DNA from 2 places in the Sorangium sp. So ce834 genome. Region 2 is predicted to be linked to the other one. Evidence: riboswitches for the same ligand, from Rfam matches in the RefSeq annotation. Region 2 holds a riboswitch; the other holds the start of a gene.
What was found. Region 2 has a riboswitch for cobalamin ahead of WMF20_RS22625 (TonB-dependent receptor). Riboswitches for the same ligand answer to the same signal wherever they lie in the genome.

Region 1 (7,005 bases), 4.5 Mb from region 2:
GGGTGCACCGCGACACGCGCGCGGTGCCGCGCGTGAAGGCGCTCGTCGCGTTCGTCACCGACGCCCTCGGGCCGCTGCGAGGCGCCCTCCGGCCGGGCGCGCGGCCGCGCCAGGGCCGGTGACGTCGCCCGCCGTTACCGGCCCTGGCTGAGCTGGCAGGCCCGTTGATCTTCGTAAAACGGCGCGCAGTCCACCTGGACGAAGTCGGCGTCGCACGCCGGGTCGCTGGAGGCCATGCACGCGAACAGCGGATCGAGCCACGCCGAGATCTGCTCGCAGCGCGTGACCGACGGGATCTGGACGATCCCGCCCATGCAGTCGAAGAACGGCGCGGTCAGGTCGTTGCAAGGGCGCGGCACCGAGAGCAGCTCGGCGCAGGCGGCGCGACAGCCGGGGTCCGGGCAGGCGGTGCCGTCGAACAGGGCGCAGAAGAAATCGCACGAGGCCCGCGCTCCGCCGCCCGAGCCCGCCGCGCTGGAGCTCGCCGACTGCGGGCCCGCGCCGACGCTCGTGCGCCCGCTCGACGTCGCGCTGGCGCCGGCGCCCCCGGAGCCGTCGTCGCCCCCCGGGGAGCCGTCGACCACGACGCTCCCGCCGCAGGCGCTCGCCCCCGCGAGGGCGACGAGCGAAGCGAGGAGCGCTGGAAGCAGCGTCGTTCTCATGCCGGGGAGTCTACACCGGTCCACACCGGCGCGGGCAGGGGAGGGGGCGCTCGCCGGGCGCCCCCGCCGCTCACTCCACGGCCTGCGCCTGCTCGATCGCGTCCTCGCGGCGCTCTCGGCGGTTGCACGCGAGCACCTTCTTGCGGACGCGCACCGCGTCGGGCGTGACCTCGACGAGCTCGTCGCCGTCGATCCACTCCATCGCCGTCTCGATCGTGAGCAGCCGCGGGCTGGCCAGGAGGACGTTCTCGTCCTTGCCGTGGTTGCGCACGTTCGACAGCTTCTTCTCCTTGATCACGTTGACGTCGGTGTCGTTCGGCCGGTTGTGCTCGCCGACGATCATCCCCTCGTAGACCTCGACGCCGGGGACGATGAAGAACGTCCCGCGCGGCTGGAGGTGGTGCAGCGCGTACGGGGTCGCCACGCCGGCGCGATCGGCGACGATAGCGCCGGTCGGGCGGCGCATCATCGGGCCGCCCCAGGGCGCCCAGCCGTCGAACATCGTGTTGAGCAGGCCCGTCCCGCGCGTCGCCGTCAGGAACTCGCCCCGGAAGCCGATGAGCCCGCGCGATGGCACCCGGAACTCGAGGCGGGCGCGCCCGAAGCCGGGGTTCGTCATCTTCACCATCCGGCCGCGCCGGGTGCTGAGGCGCTCGGTCACCACGCCGACGTAGGTGTCGGGCACGTCCACGACCACGAGCTCGACCGGCTCCATCACCTCGCTGTTGATCTCGCGCGTCACGACCTCGGGGTTCGAGAGCTGCATCTCGTAGCCCTCGCGCCGCATCGTCTCCACGAGGATCGCGAGCTGGAGCTCGCCGCGGCCGAGCACCACGAACGTGTCGGGCACCTCGGTCGGCTCCACCCGGATCGCGAGGTTCTTCATCGCCTCGCGCTCGAGCCGCTCCTTCAGGTGACGGCTCGTCAGGAACTTCGACTGCTTGCTCTTGCCGGCGAAGGTCGACGTGTTGACGCCGATCTTCATCTTGATGGTCGGCTCCTCGACCACGATCCGCGGCAGCGACTCGGGGGTCGCCGGGTCCGCGATCGTGTCGCCGATGGTGACCGAGTCGAGCCCCGCGATGGCGACCACCTCGCCCGCGGCGGCGCTCTCGACCGCGACCCGCTTCAGCCCCTCGTAGGCGTAGAGCATCTTCACGTAGCCGCGCGACTGCCCGCCCTCGCCGAGGAGCGCGACGTCGGCGCCGGACCGGGCGGTGCCCCGGACCACGCGGCCGACCGCGAGCCGGCCCACGTAGTCGTCGTGGGTCGTGTTGCAGACGATGACCTGGAGCGGCCCGTCGGGGTCGCCGGAGGGGCCGGGCACCCGCTCGAGGATGGTCTCGAAGAGCGGCTCCAGGTCCTTGGCCTCGTGCTCGAGCTCGCGCTTCGCCTGGCCGAGCTTCCCGATCGCGTAGAGCGTCGCGAAGTCCATCTGCCCGTCGCTCGCCTCGAGATCGCAGAAGAGGTCGAACACCTCGGAGAGCACCTCGTGGGCGCGCGCGTCGCTCCGGTCGATCTTGTTGATGACCACGATGACCGGGAAGCCGCGCTGGAGGCACTTCGAGAGCACGAACCGCGTCTGCGGCAGCGGGCCCTCGGCGGCGTCGACGAGGAGCAGCGCCCCGTCGGCCATCATCAGGGTGCGCTCGACCTCGCCGCCGAAGTCGGAGTGGCCGGGCGTGTCGACGATGTTGATCTTGACCCCGCGGTACCGGATGCTCGTGTTCTTCGCGAGGATGGTGATGCCGCGCTCCCGCTCGAGATCGTTCGAGTCCATGACGCGCTCGGCCACGACCTCGTTTTCTCGGAAGGCGCCCGCCTGGCGGAGCATGTGGTCGACGAGCGTGGTCTTCCCGTGGTCGACGTGGGCGACGATGGCGATGTTGCGGAGGTCGTTACGCGGCATATACGGCGGCGGCCGTGTAGCACGCGACCCACGGAGGAGCGAGCCCATCCTCGCCAGAGCCCGAACGTTCGGCCGGCGCGCGGACGTCGCGCGGCGAGCGCTCACGTTCAGGTGGCGCGCGCGAGGCGGGCGCGAGCCGCGCGGGCAGGAAGCCCGCGCGAGGCGGGCGCATGGCGAGGGACGCGCGTGGAGCGGGCGAGGTGAGCGGGAGCGATTGACAGCCGGAGGTGCATCCTCCTAGGGTGCGCGCCGCGCTGGTGCCTGGGCGCTCGCTCAGGCTGAATAGGGAACCCGGTGAGATTCCGGGGCTGCCCCGCAGCGGTAAGCGAGAACGACCTCCACCCCACGCACTGGCCCGATGAGGGCTGGGAAGCGGTGGACAGTAGGAAGCCGGCCCGGCCGGAGCGCTCGCGAGCCCGAAGACCTGCCCGCGCCCGGCGACGGGGACACATCCGACGCCGGTTCGACCTGGGAGCCTCGAGGGAGGCGGTGAGGTCCGAGCCGGTGCAGCCCTGCGCACGTCCCGGATCCCGAGCCGCCCCCTGCGTTGCCTTCCGGTCGCCCGCGGGGGCGAGAGGTCGGTCCAGGGCATCGCGCCGTGGGCGACCTTTTCCTCCTCCCGGAGCTCGATGCGAGCGGCCCGGCGCCGCTCCGCGCGATTGCGCGAAGGAGGACATGAATGCTGCGCGAGAACGTCACGAAGGGCCACGGACACCGTCATCGACTCCATCGGATCGCCGCGCTGGCGATCTCGCTGTTCGCCGCGCCGCCAGCGCGCGCCCAGGAAGAGCCCATCGAGGTCACGGTGCACGCGGAGAAGCCGGGCAGCGAGGCCGCCTCGCGCGTCTCGGTCGGGCACCGCGAGCTCGAGCTCAGGCCGCGGCTCCGGCCGGGCGACATCCTCGAGTCGGTCCCCGGGCTCTTCGCCGTGCAGCACGCCGGCGGCGGCAAGGCGAACCAGTACTTCCTGCGCGGCTTCGACGCCGACCACGGGACCGACGTCGCGTTCTTCGTCGACGGGGTGCCCGTCAACCTGGTCAGCCACGGCCACGGGCACGGCTTCACCGACCTCTACTTCATGATCCCGGAGCTCGTGATCGGGCTCGACGGCTACAAGGGGCCCTATTACGCGAGCATCGGCGATTTCGGCACGGCGGGCGCCGTCAACCTCCGCTTCGCCGAGAAGCTCGACGAGAGCACCGCGCAGCTCAGCGTGGGGCAGTACGGCATCCTGCGCGGCCTCGTGATCGCCTCGCCGGAGCTCGGCGACGAATGGCGCGCGGTGGCCGCGGCGGAGGTCTACCGGAACGACGGGCCGTTCCAGAGCCCGGAGCGGCTCAAGCGCTTCAACGTCTACCTGAGGGCGACGCGCGACCTCGGCAGCACCGGCAAGGTCCAGGCGACGTGGATGTCCTACGGCTCGACCTGGCACGGCTCCGGCCAGATCCCGGCGCGCGCCGTGTGCGGGGAGGGGGAGCAGGGCGGTCTGAACCCGCCGCCCTCCGCCTTCGGGCAGCCGTGCATCGATCACTTCGGCGCCGTCGATCCGACCGAGGGCGGGTCGACCGCGCGGCACATGGCGTCGGTCTCCACCTCGACCGCGTGGCGGGACGCCGACCTGAGCGCGATGGCTTACTTCCTCCGCTATCGCTTCACGCTGTACTCGAATTTCACGTTCTTCGCCGAGGATCCGGCCCACGGCGATCAGATCGAGCAGAACGACGACCGCACGGTGCTGGGCGCCGACTTCCGGTTCCGCAAGCAGATCGAGCACCGCGGGGCGAGGTTCACGACCTCGCTCGGCGCGCAGATCCGCGCCGACGCGATCGACAAGTCGCTCCACCACGACGAGGCGCGCGAGCGGCTCGAGGAGCGGGATCGGACCCACGTCGACGAGGGCCAGATCGGCGTGTACGTCGAGCAGGACGCCCGGCTCCGGCGCTGGCTCCGCCTCGTGCTCGGCGTGCGCGGGCAGTGGATCGACGTCAACGTGGACGACCTGCGCGAGGACCTCGAGGGGACGGGGAACCGGTCGAGCGGCGCGCGGGGGCAGATGCAGCTGCTCCCGAAGCTCTCGGCGATCGTCTCGCCGGTTGGCGGGCTCGATCTCTTCGCCCACTACGGGCGCGGCTTCCACTCGAACGACGCCCGGGGCGCGGTGCTGGGCCAGGGGGCGGCGACGCTGATCACCCCGGCGAAGGGCTACGAGGTCGGCGCGAGGGTCGCGCCCGTGCGCGGCCTCTCGCTCAGCGCGGCCGGGTTCCTGCTCGACCTCGACTCCGAGCTGGTCTGGAGCGGCGACGCCGGCGTGACCGAGGCGTCGGGGGAGACGCGGCGTTATGGAATCGAGATCGGCGCGCGCTACCGGCTCGGGAGCTGGCTCTTCGCCGACGTGGACGCGACCTTCACCCGCGCGCGCTTCCGCGCGAACGCCGGCAACGGGAGCGCGGTCGCGCTCGCGCCGACCCGGACGCTGACCGCGGGCATCGGCGTGCGCAGGGCGTTCGGCGCCTTCACGCCGTTCGCGGCGCTCCGGGTGAAGGCGATCGGCGCGCGGCCCGCGACCGAGGACGAGTCGCTCACCGCCGAGGGGTTCACGGTGGTCGACGCGAACGCGGGGCTCCGGTGGAGGAACGTCGAGGCGGCCGTGGACATCCAGAACCTGTTCGACGCGACGTGGCGCGAGGTCCAGTTCGCGAGCGACTCGCGGCTGCCGTACGAGCCGGCCGCGGTCACGGGGATCCACTACTCGCCGGGGTGGCCGTTCACGGCGATCGGGCGGGCGACGCTGTACTGGGAGTAGCCCGGGGGCCAAGAGCGTCGGCCGTCGTTCCTCGCCTTCCGTCATCCGTGTTCCGTCAAGCGCCAGCGCACGATCCTCCGCCGGCGCCGCGCCCGCGCCGCCGGCCGCCGTTGCGAAGCCGCGCGCCCTGGGCTTCCATGCCGCCGGCCCCGTGAGCACCCCGCCGCCCCCCAAGCTCCGCGCGCCGCTCACCCCGCGCGCCCGCGCCGAGCTCGTCGCGACCGGCTGGGAGCTGTTCTCGGCCCTCCTGTTCCTCTCCGCCGTCGTCCCCGCGGCCCTCACCACGCCCTGGCCGGCGATCCTCCTGCTCGCCTCGATGGCCCTCTCGGCCGCGCTCTCGGGCGTGCTCGTCCGCCGCGGCGACCGCGGCTTCGCCATCGCCGCGGCGATCCGCACCCTCTCGTGGCCGCTCGCCGTCTCGCCGCTCGCCCTCCGCGGCCCCCCCGCGGGGCCCCCCTCGTGGCCCGGCCCGCTCGGGATCGGCCACGCGACGCCGCCGTCGTGGCTCGGCCTCCTGGTCACGGCCCTCGCCTTCGGCGTCATGGCCGGCGGCATGCGCCTCGCCATCCACCGCAGCCTGCTCCGCGCCGACGCGGCCGACGGCGGCGCCTCCGAGGCCGCCTCGGCGCGCGCCCTCGCCGCGGCGCTCCGGCCGCGCCTCGCCGAGTCGGCCACGGCCGCCGGCATCGTCGGCGGCCACGTCATGCTGCTCTTCTGCGTCGCGTTCCTCCGCACCCAGAGCCAGGTCGTGTTCCAGGCGTGGTTCGAGGTCGTCCCCCTCCTCGCGCTCTCCGGCACCCTCGGCTTCACCTTCGCCGTGCGCCCCGCCACGCACGCGATCGTCGCCGCCCTCCGGGCCGGCCCGTCCGGCGACCGCGCCCTGCTCGCCCGCGGCCTCGCCCGCGCCGAGCGGCTCCCCGACGTCCTCGCCTCCCTGAACTTCGCGCTCTGGCTCGGGTGCACCGCGATCGGCATCGCCTACGTCCGCCCCGGCGCCACCTTCCGCCCCGGCGCCCCCTTCAGCGCCGCCGACGCGCTCATGCAGCTCGGCTTCGGCGCGCTCTTCGCCTTCGGCGTCTCGTTCTACCAGCGCGCGTGGCACAGGGACTCCGTCGCGCGGGCCGTCGACCTCCTGCGCGCGTGGACCGGCGCGCCCGAGCGCGGCGGCGCGCCCCCGACGCCCCTCCGGCGGCGCATGCTCCGCGACTTCGGGCTGCCGCTCCTGTTCACCGGGCTCCTCTCGCTCTTCTCCTCCATCGGCCTCTACCGCGCGCTCGCGACCGGCTCGTCGTTCAACGAGGACTTCAACGCCATCACCGCGCTCTTCGCCTCGTTCTCCCTCCTCGTGCTCGCCGCCCTCGGCGTCGTCGCGCGGGCGGCGCGCGAGCTCTCGCGGCCGATGGCGCAGCTCGCCCGCGCCGCCGACGAGGTCGCGCGCGGCGAGCTCGGCGCCGCCGTGCCGCGGCTGTCCGGGCCGAAGGAGGTCGTGGGCCTCGGCGAGAGCGTCGAGCGCATGCGGCAGGCGCTGTCCCGGACGATCGACGAGCTCGAGGGCGAGCGCGCCGGCCTCGAGGAGAACGTCGCCGCGCGCACCGCGGAGCTCACGCGCGCCCTCTCCGAGCTGAAGCGGA
Region 2 (7,005 bases):
CGGAGGTCGCGCGCCCGAACACGAACGCGTCGAGGTAGGCGCCGCGCAGCACCGCGCCGGGCCGCGTCTGCGCCCGGAGGCCGGCTTCGGCCGTGACGCCGGCCTCCGGCTCGAGCTCGGCGTTGCCGTGGACGACGCCGGAGATGCCGTACACCTCGCCGAGCGTCGGGACGCGGAGGTAGCGGCCCACGGTCGCGAGGACCCGGAGTCGATCGCTCCCTACCTCCACGCCGACGCGTCCGGTCGGCGCGAGCGCGTCGCAAGGGCGCTCCGGGTCCACGCCGGTGGCGTGGCACTCCCCGCTCGCGAGGGCGTGCAGCGCGAGCCCTTCGCCGAGGCGCAGCTCCGCGCTGACGGCGCCGCGCGCGAACGAGCGCCGCGCGCGCGCGAGCGGGATGTCGTCCGGCGCGCGCGAGATCCCCTCCCGCGCGACGGAGAGCATGGGCCGCACCCTCAGGCGGTCGGAGAGATGGAGCGTCGCGCCCAGCGTCTGCTCCAGGCGGCGGCCGGCGAGGCGGAGCTCGCGCGTGAAGAGCGCGAGCTCGAGGAGGGGGTCGTGGAACTCGGATCGCGCCTCGATGAACGAGGTGCGCGCCTCGAGCGTGTGCTGCGCCTCGTCGCCGAACGGAACCCGCGCCACGACGGACGCGAGCGCGCGCCGGAATTCCCCGCGCGCCTCCCGTGACGGCAAGAGCGCGAGCCGCGGCACGCCCTGCTCGCGGCCCGTGCCGTTCGCGATCACGTCCACGGTCGCGCCGCGGCCGAGATCGACGCGCGCGAGCGCCCAGGCGTCGATCGTGCGCGTGTCGGCGTTCTGCCGGCGCTGGACGGTGTCGTCGCTCGCGTCGAAGAGCGTCCCGCGATCGTCGACGAACGCGTAGCGGTTCGCCGCGGCCTCCGCGCTCACCCCGAAGATCGAGGTCACCGGGCCCGCGCTGACGCCGGCGAACGCCCACCCGCGCCTCGCGCCGAACGAGCCTGCCGTGGCGCCCACGCCGGCCGTGGTCCGGGAGGGCCGTCGAGGCTCGAAGAAGATCGCGCCGCCAGGCCCGAGGCGGTCGGCCTCGATCGGAGCGTTGCCGCGGTAGATCTCGACGCGCTCGACGAGCCACAGGGGCACGAGCGAGAGATCCGCGGTCCCGGCGACGTCGTCGTTCAGGCGGACGCCGGCGAGGTACACCGGCGTCTGCGCGGCCGTCGCGCCTCGGATCGCGGCGGTCGCCGGTCCGCCGAAGCCGCCGGACTCGGTGACCTGGACGCCCGGCTGCGTGCGGAGCACGTCCGCGGCCTCGAGCCCCGCGCCGGCCAGGCGGTCGCGGCCCAGCACGGACCCGGCGACGGACCTGTCCTTGGGCGGGGCGGGCGCGCGCACGCGATCCCCCTCGACGCGCACCTCCAGGGGGGCTGTCGCGGCGGCCGCGCGATCGCCGCCCAGCTCGGCCCCTGCCCCGCGCAGCTCTTCCGCGACGGCTGCCGGCGCCACGGCGCTGCCGGCGGCGAGCACGAGCCAGAACCCCGCGCCGTCGCTCCGCCGGCGGCGCCTCACACGCTCAAGGGATTGATCCATTCACGCCCGCCTGCCCGCGTCGACCCAGCACTGCTCGGGTGAGCTGAGAGCCGAATCGGAGGGACCGCGGGACGGGCTGCGGCACCGCGCGTGAGCGAGGTGATCCAGAGCCTGCGCGCCTTCCCCTCGAAGGCTCAGGTCAGCGCGCGCCGGATCGCCGGCGCGCGCACCTTCGGCAGGTCTTCGGACTCACGGGCGCTGCGGCCGTCGCCGGCCGCTCTCCTACTGATCACCGCTTCCCAGGCCGCTCAAGCGCGGCCCAGTGCTCGATGGTGATGGTCGTTCCCGTTCACCGCTGCGGGGGCAGCCCCGGATTCTCACCGGGTTCCCTTTTCAGCTCGCCGGGCGATGGCCTGGCGAGCACCGATGGCGCGGCGACTCGTTTCACACCTCGCGTGGAATGTCAATGCGAGAAGCGCTGAGCCGGCGCGGCTCGTTCCCGGGGCTCGCTCGCGAGCCCCCTTCGGTGACCGGCGCAGGAAACCTTGACAGTTCGTATTGAACATGTCATGGATTAGTTGAAACTGATTTTCCTTATCAGGTTTCTGTAGCGGCCAGCGACTCCACGTCCAGAGCCCGATGAACCGAGCCCACGCGGCTCTCGAAGCCCATCGGAGCTGGATGTGACGACGTGCCCATTTCGACGTTCGCGCCGACGCCGCGCCTCGACGCCCTCGCGGGCGGAGCGCGTGCCCCGGCGCTCCGCGCTCGCCCTGGAGGCGCGGCGGCCGAGCCTTTGCCGGCGCGCCCCGATGCGGCGTCGCGCTGCACGTCCGTCCCATGAGACCCGCGGCGCGCCGGGTCCCGAGCGCGCGGCCCGCGGCGGCGCGGCGGCGATCGCGCGCTCCCGCGTCAGCGCCGGAAGCGCCGCCGCCGCCGCGCGGTGACATCGCCGCGCTCCGGCCCGAGCGCCGCGCCGCGGGCGCCCCGCGATTCCACACCTTTCAAGGAGTGTTCGATGAATTCCATATCGATGCCGGCTGCCGTCGCTCATCCCTCGTTGAACGCCGGGCAGATCCTCAAGCAATACACCCCCGAGTCGGCGTTCTTCTTCGCGTCGCCGACACGCACGCTCCTCGCGCAGGGCGTGCACGACATGATCCTCGAGACGATCGGCACCGACCGCGGCGAGCGCCTCTCGGACCGCATCACCCGGGTGCTCGCGGCGCAGGGGCGGGCCGGCCACGGCGTCCCCATGGCGGTCGGCGCGGTGCCGTTCAACAGCACCTCGCCCGCGCACCTCATCGTGCCGAAGGCGATCCAGAGCGCCGGGCCGCTGAGCGCCGCGGCCGACGCGCTCAGACCCCAGCCGCCGGCTTCGCTCCAGACGCTGCGGAAGGTCCCCGAGCCCCGCGATTACGTGCGCGGCGTCGAGCTGGCCGTGGGCCTGATGCGGAACGAGGCGCTCAGCAAGGTGGTCCTCTCCAGGATGCTGGAGATGACGTTGCGAGAGGCGGTCGACCTCCGCGCCGTCCTGCAGCGCCTCTCGCAGCAGAACCGGAGCGGCTACACCTTCGCCGCCAACCTCTCCGATCCGATCGCGGGCCTGTCCGGCTCGGAGCGCGGCCCGAGCTCGCGGCCGCGGACGCTGATCGGCGCGAGCCCCGAGCTGCTCCTGTCCCGCTCCGGGCTCCGGGTGGTCGCCAACCCGCTGGCCGGCTCCGCGATCCGCAGCCCGGATCCGGACGAGGACCGGCGGCGCGCCATCGCCCTGCTCGCGTCCGAGAAGGACCGGCACGAGCACGCGATCGTTGTCGAGGCCGTCGCCGCCGCGCTCCGGCCGTTCTGCCGGCACCTGAGCGTCCCCGAGGAGCCGTCGCTCACGCAGACGGCGAACCTGTGGCACCTGTCCAGCCGGCTCACGGGCGAGCTCCGCGATCGCTCGATCTCCTCGATGAGGCTCGCGGCCGCGCTGCACCCGACCCCCGCGGTGTGCGGATACCCCACCGAGCGCGCCCGCGCGGCCATCGAGGCGCTCGAGCCCTTCGATCGCGGGTTCTTCACGGGCCTCGTGGGCTGGTGCGACGCCGCCGGAGATGGCGAGTGGGCCGTCGTCATCCGCTGCGCCGACGTCGCCGGGCGGGCGCTCCGGCTCTACGCCGGGGCCGGGATCGTCGTCGGCTCCGAAGGCCAGCGCGAGCTCGACGAGACGTCCGCCAAGCTCCGCACGATGCTGAACGCGCTCGGCCTCGACCAGGCGCCGGAGATCGGGTGATGCCCGCGGAGGAAAGCCGACAGGCCCTCTCCGGCTGGACCCCTTGGCCGCCCGAGGTCGCCGAGCTCTACCGGCGCGAAGGCTACTGGCGCGGCGAGACGTTCGGGGACCTGCTCCGCGAGCGGGCCGCGCAGCACCCGCATCGGATCGCCCTCGTCGGCGACGACCGCCGGCTGAGCTACGGTGAGCTCGATCGGCGCGCCGACCGCCTCGCCGCCGGCCTCCTGCGCCTCGGGATCCGGCCGCGGGATCGCGTGGTGGTCCAGCTCCCGAACATCGTGGAGTTCTTCGAGGTGTGCTTTGCGCTGTTCCGCCTCGGCGCCCTCCCCGTCCTGGCCCTGCCCGCCCACCGGCGCGCCGAGATCACGTATTTCTGCGAGCACACGGAGGCGGTCGCCTACGTCATCGCCGACCGGGACGGCGGGTTCGATTACCGCGAGCTGGCCAGTCAGATCCGGCGGGACGTGAAGACCTTGAGGCACGTCCTCGTGGCCGGCCAGCCGGGCGAGCACACCGCGCTCGAGAGCGTGGACGCCGAGCCCGTGGAGCTGCCGAGCCCCGCGGCCGGCGACGTGGCCTTCTTCCAGCTGTCCGGCGGGAGCACCGGAGTGCCCAAGCTGATCCCGCGGACGCACGACGATTATCTCTACAGCGTGCGCGCCAGCGCGGAGATCTGCGCGCTCGACGCGGGCAGCGTGTACCTGGCCGCCCTGCCCGTCGCGCACAACTTCACCCTGAGCTCGCCGGGGAGCCTCGGCGCGCTCTCCGCCGGCGGCCGCGTGGTGCTCAGCCGCCGTCCCAGCCCGGACGAGGCGTTCCCGTGGATCGAGCGGGAGAAGGTCACGATCACCGCGCTCGTGCCGCCGCTCGCCGCGCTGTGGCTGGAGTCGGCCCGGACGGCGCGGCACGACCTGTCGAGCTTGAAGGTGCTCCAGGTGGGCGGCGCCAAGCTCTCCGCGGAGGTGGCGCGCCGGGTGCGACCGACCCTCGGCTGCGCCCTGCAACAGGTGTTCGGGATGGCCGAAGGGCTGGTCAACTACACCCGCCTCGACGATCCCGAGGAGATCACGAGCGAGACCCAGGGCCGGCCCATCTCGCCCCACGACGAGGTCCGCGTCGTGGACGACGAGGACCGCGACGTCGAGGACGGGCGGGTCGGTCACCTGCTCACGCGCGGGCCCTACACGATCCGCGGCTATTACAGGGCCGACGCGCACAACGCGAAGGCGTTCACGCGCGACGGCTTCTACCGCACGGGCGATCTCGTGCGCCGCACGCCGTCGGGCTACCTGGTCGTCGAGGGCCGCGAAAAGGACCAGATCAACCGCGGCGGCGAGAAGATCGCGGCCGCGGAGGTCGAGAACCACGTCCTCGCCCACCCGGCGGTGCGCGACGCGGCGCTCGTGGCCATGCCGGACGAGCGGCTCGGCGAGCGGTCGTGCGCGTTCCTCGTGCCCCGCGGGCAGCCGCCGGCCGCGCGCGAGATAAGCGCCTTCCTGCGCGAGCGCGGCGTCGCTCCGTACAAGGTGCCCGATCGCGTCGAGTGGCTCGACGCGCTCCCGACGACGAGCGTCGGCAAGGTGGACAAGAAGGCGCTCCGCAAGTGGATCGCCGATCGGCTCGCGCGGGGCGCCGAGCGCTGAAGCGCGGCGCGGGCCGGGGCGGCAGGGCGAGGGCGCCTCGCGCGAGCCGCCGAGATGAAACGCTGTGACCACGTGAGAGAGGAACAACCATGGCCATCCCCAGCATCCAGACCTATTCCATGCCGCGCGTCGACGAGCTCCCGGAGAGCCGGGTGCCCTGGCGGCCGGATCCGAGGCGCGCGGTCCTCTTGATCCACGACATGCAGGACTACTTTCTCGGCTACTACGACGCCAAGGCGTCGCCGGTCGTCGAGCTCTACGCCAACACCCGCCTGCTGCGCGAGCGGTGCGCGGCGAGCGGGATCCCGGTCGTCTACACGAAGCAGCCCGCCGAGCAGTCGAGGGCGCAGCGCGGCCTGCTGCTCGATCTCTGGGGGCCCGGGCTGACGCAGCACCCGGACAAGGAGGCGATCGTGAGCGATCTCGCGCCGGGGAGCGCCGATACGGTCCTCACGAAGTGGCGTTACAGCGCCTTCCAGCGCACCGAGCTCCTCGACCTCCTGCGCCGGTGGGGGCGCGATCAGCTGATCGTGTGCGGGATCTACGCCCATATCGGGTGCCTGATGACCGCGTGCGAGGCGTTCATGAACGACATCCAGCCGTTCTTCGTGACCGACGCGACCGCCGATTTCTCCCGGGCGCAGCACGAGATGGCCATCGCGTACGTGGCGCAGCGCTGCGGCGTCGCGCTGCCGACCAGCGCCGTCGTGGCGTCGCTCGCGCCCCGGGACGACGCGGGCGCCCCGCCGCGCGAGGCGGCGCCGCTCGGGCGGGCGCAGGGGGGCCGGGCGAGCTGGCTCGATCGCCTGCGCGGCGACGTCGCCGAGATCCTGGATCAGCCCGCCTCGGCGCTCTCGGATCGCGAGCACGTGCTCGACCTGGGGCTCGACTCCATCCGTCTCATGACCCTCGTCGAGCGATGGCGCGCCGCGGGGCTCGACGTCACGTTCGTGGAGCTCGGCGAGCTGCAAACGCTGGCGCAGTGGTGGGAGCTCCTGTCGACCCGGCTGCCGCGCGAGGCCCGGCAAGCCCACCGGCAGGGCGGCGAGACGCTCAGCCAGGAGGCCGCCGGCTGACGCCCGCGTCACCGCGCGTCGACGAGCCCGGATTCACCATGAGCCACACCGCGACTCCCCCGCAAGGAGCGGCGGCGCGCACGCCGCCGCGTCTCCTCGAGGTGCTGCGCGCGACCTCGATCACGCCGCATCTGCGGCGGATCACCCTCGGCGGCGAGGCGCTCGCGGGGTTCCCCGCGGGCTCCGGCGGCGCGCACATCAAGGTGTTCCTCCCGCGGGACGGCCAGTCGGCGCCGGAGCTGCCCACGCTCGGTCCGGACGGCCCGGTCTGGCCTCCCGCGCCGCGGCGGCCGATCACGCGGACGTACTCGGTGCGCCGGTACGACGCGCAGGCGGGCGAGCTGGAGATTGACTTCGTGCTGCACGGGGACGACGGCCCCGCGTCGCGCTGGGCCCGCCGGGTCGAGCCGGGCGGCCGGATCGGCGTCGCCGGGCCCAGCGGCCCGGATCCGATGCTGGGGCCCGCCGACTGGTACCTCCTGGCCGGCGATCTCGCCGCGCTGC

Region 1: linked by a shared signal. The riboswitch ahead of WMF20_RS06505 (TonB-dependent receptor) and the one ahead of WMF20_RS22625 (TonB-dependent receptor) in region 2 are both predicted to bind cobalamin.

The regions. Positions count from the first base shown of each region.
Region 1 is NZ_CP150351.1:1,772,462-1,779,466, forward strand. Features, by position in the region: gene WMF20_RS06490 (LysR family transcriptional regulator) at 1-122, shown strand, start outside; gene WMF20_RS06495 (hypothetical protein) at 135-662, opposite strand; gene typA (translational GTPase TypA) at 733-2,619, opposite strand; cobalamin riboswitch at 2,810-3,017, shown strand; gene WMF20_RS06505 (TonB-dependent receptor) at 3,251-5,374, shown strand; gene WMF20_RS06510 (sensor histidine kinase) at 5,526-7,005, shown strand, end outside.
Region 2 is NZ_CP150351.1:6,264,006-6,271,010, forward strand. Features, by position in the region: gene WMF20_RS22625 (TonB-dependent receptor) at 1-1,567, opposite strand, end outside; cobalamin riboswitch at 1,725-1,950, opposite strand; gene dhbC (isochorismate synthase DhbC) at 2,526-3,782, shown strand; gene WMF20_RS22635 ((2,3-dihydroxybenzoyl)adenylate synthase) at 3,782-5,425, shown strand; gene WMF20_RS22640 (isochorismatase family protein) at 5,515-6,501, shown strand; gene WMF20_RS22645 (siderophore-interacting protein) at 6,540-7,005, shown strand, end outside.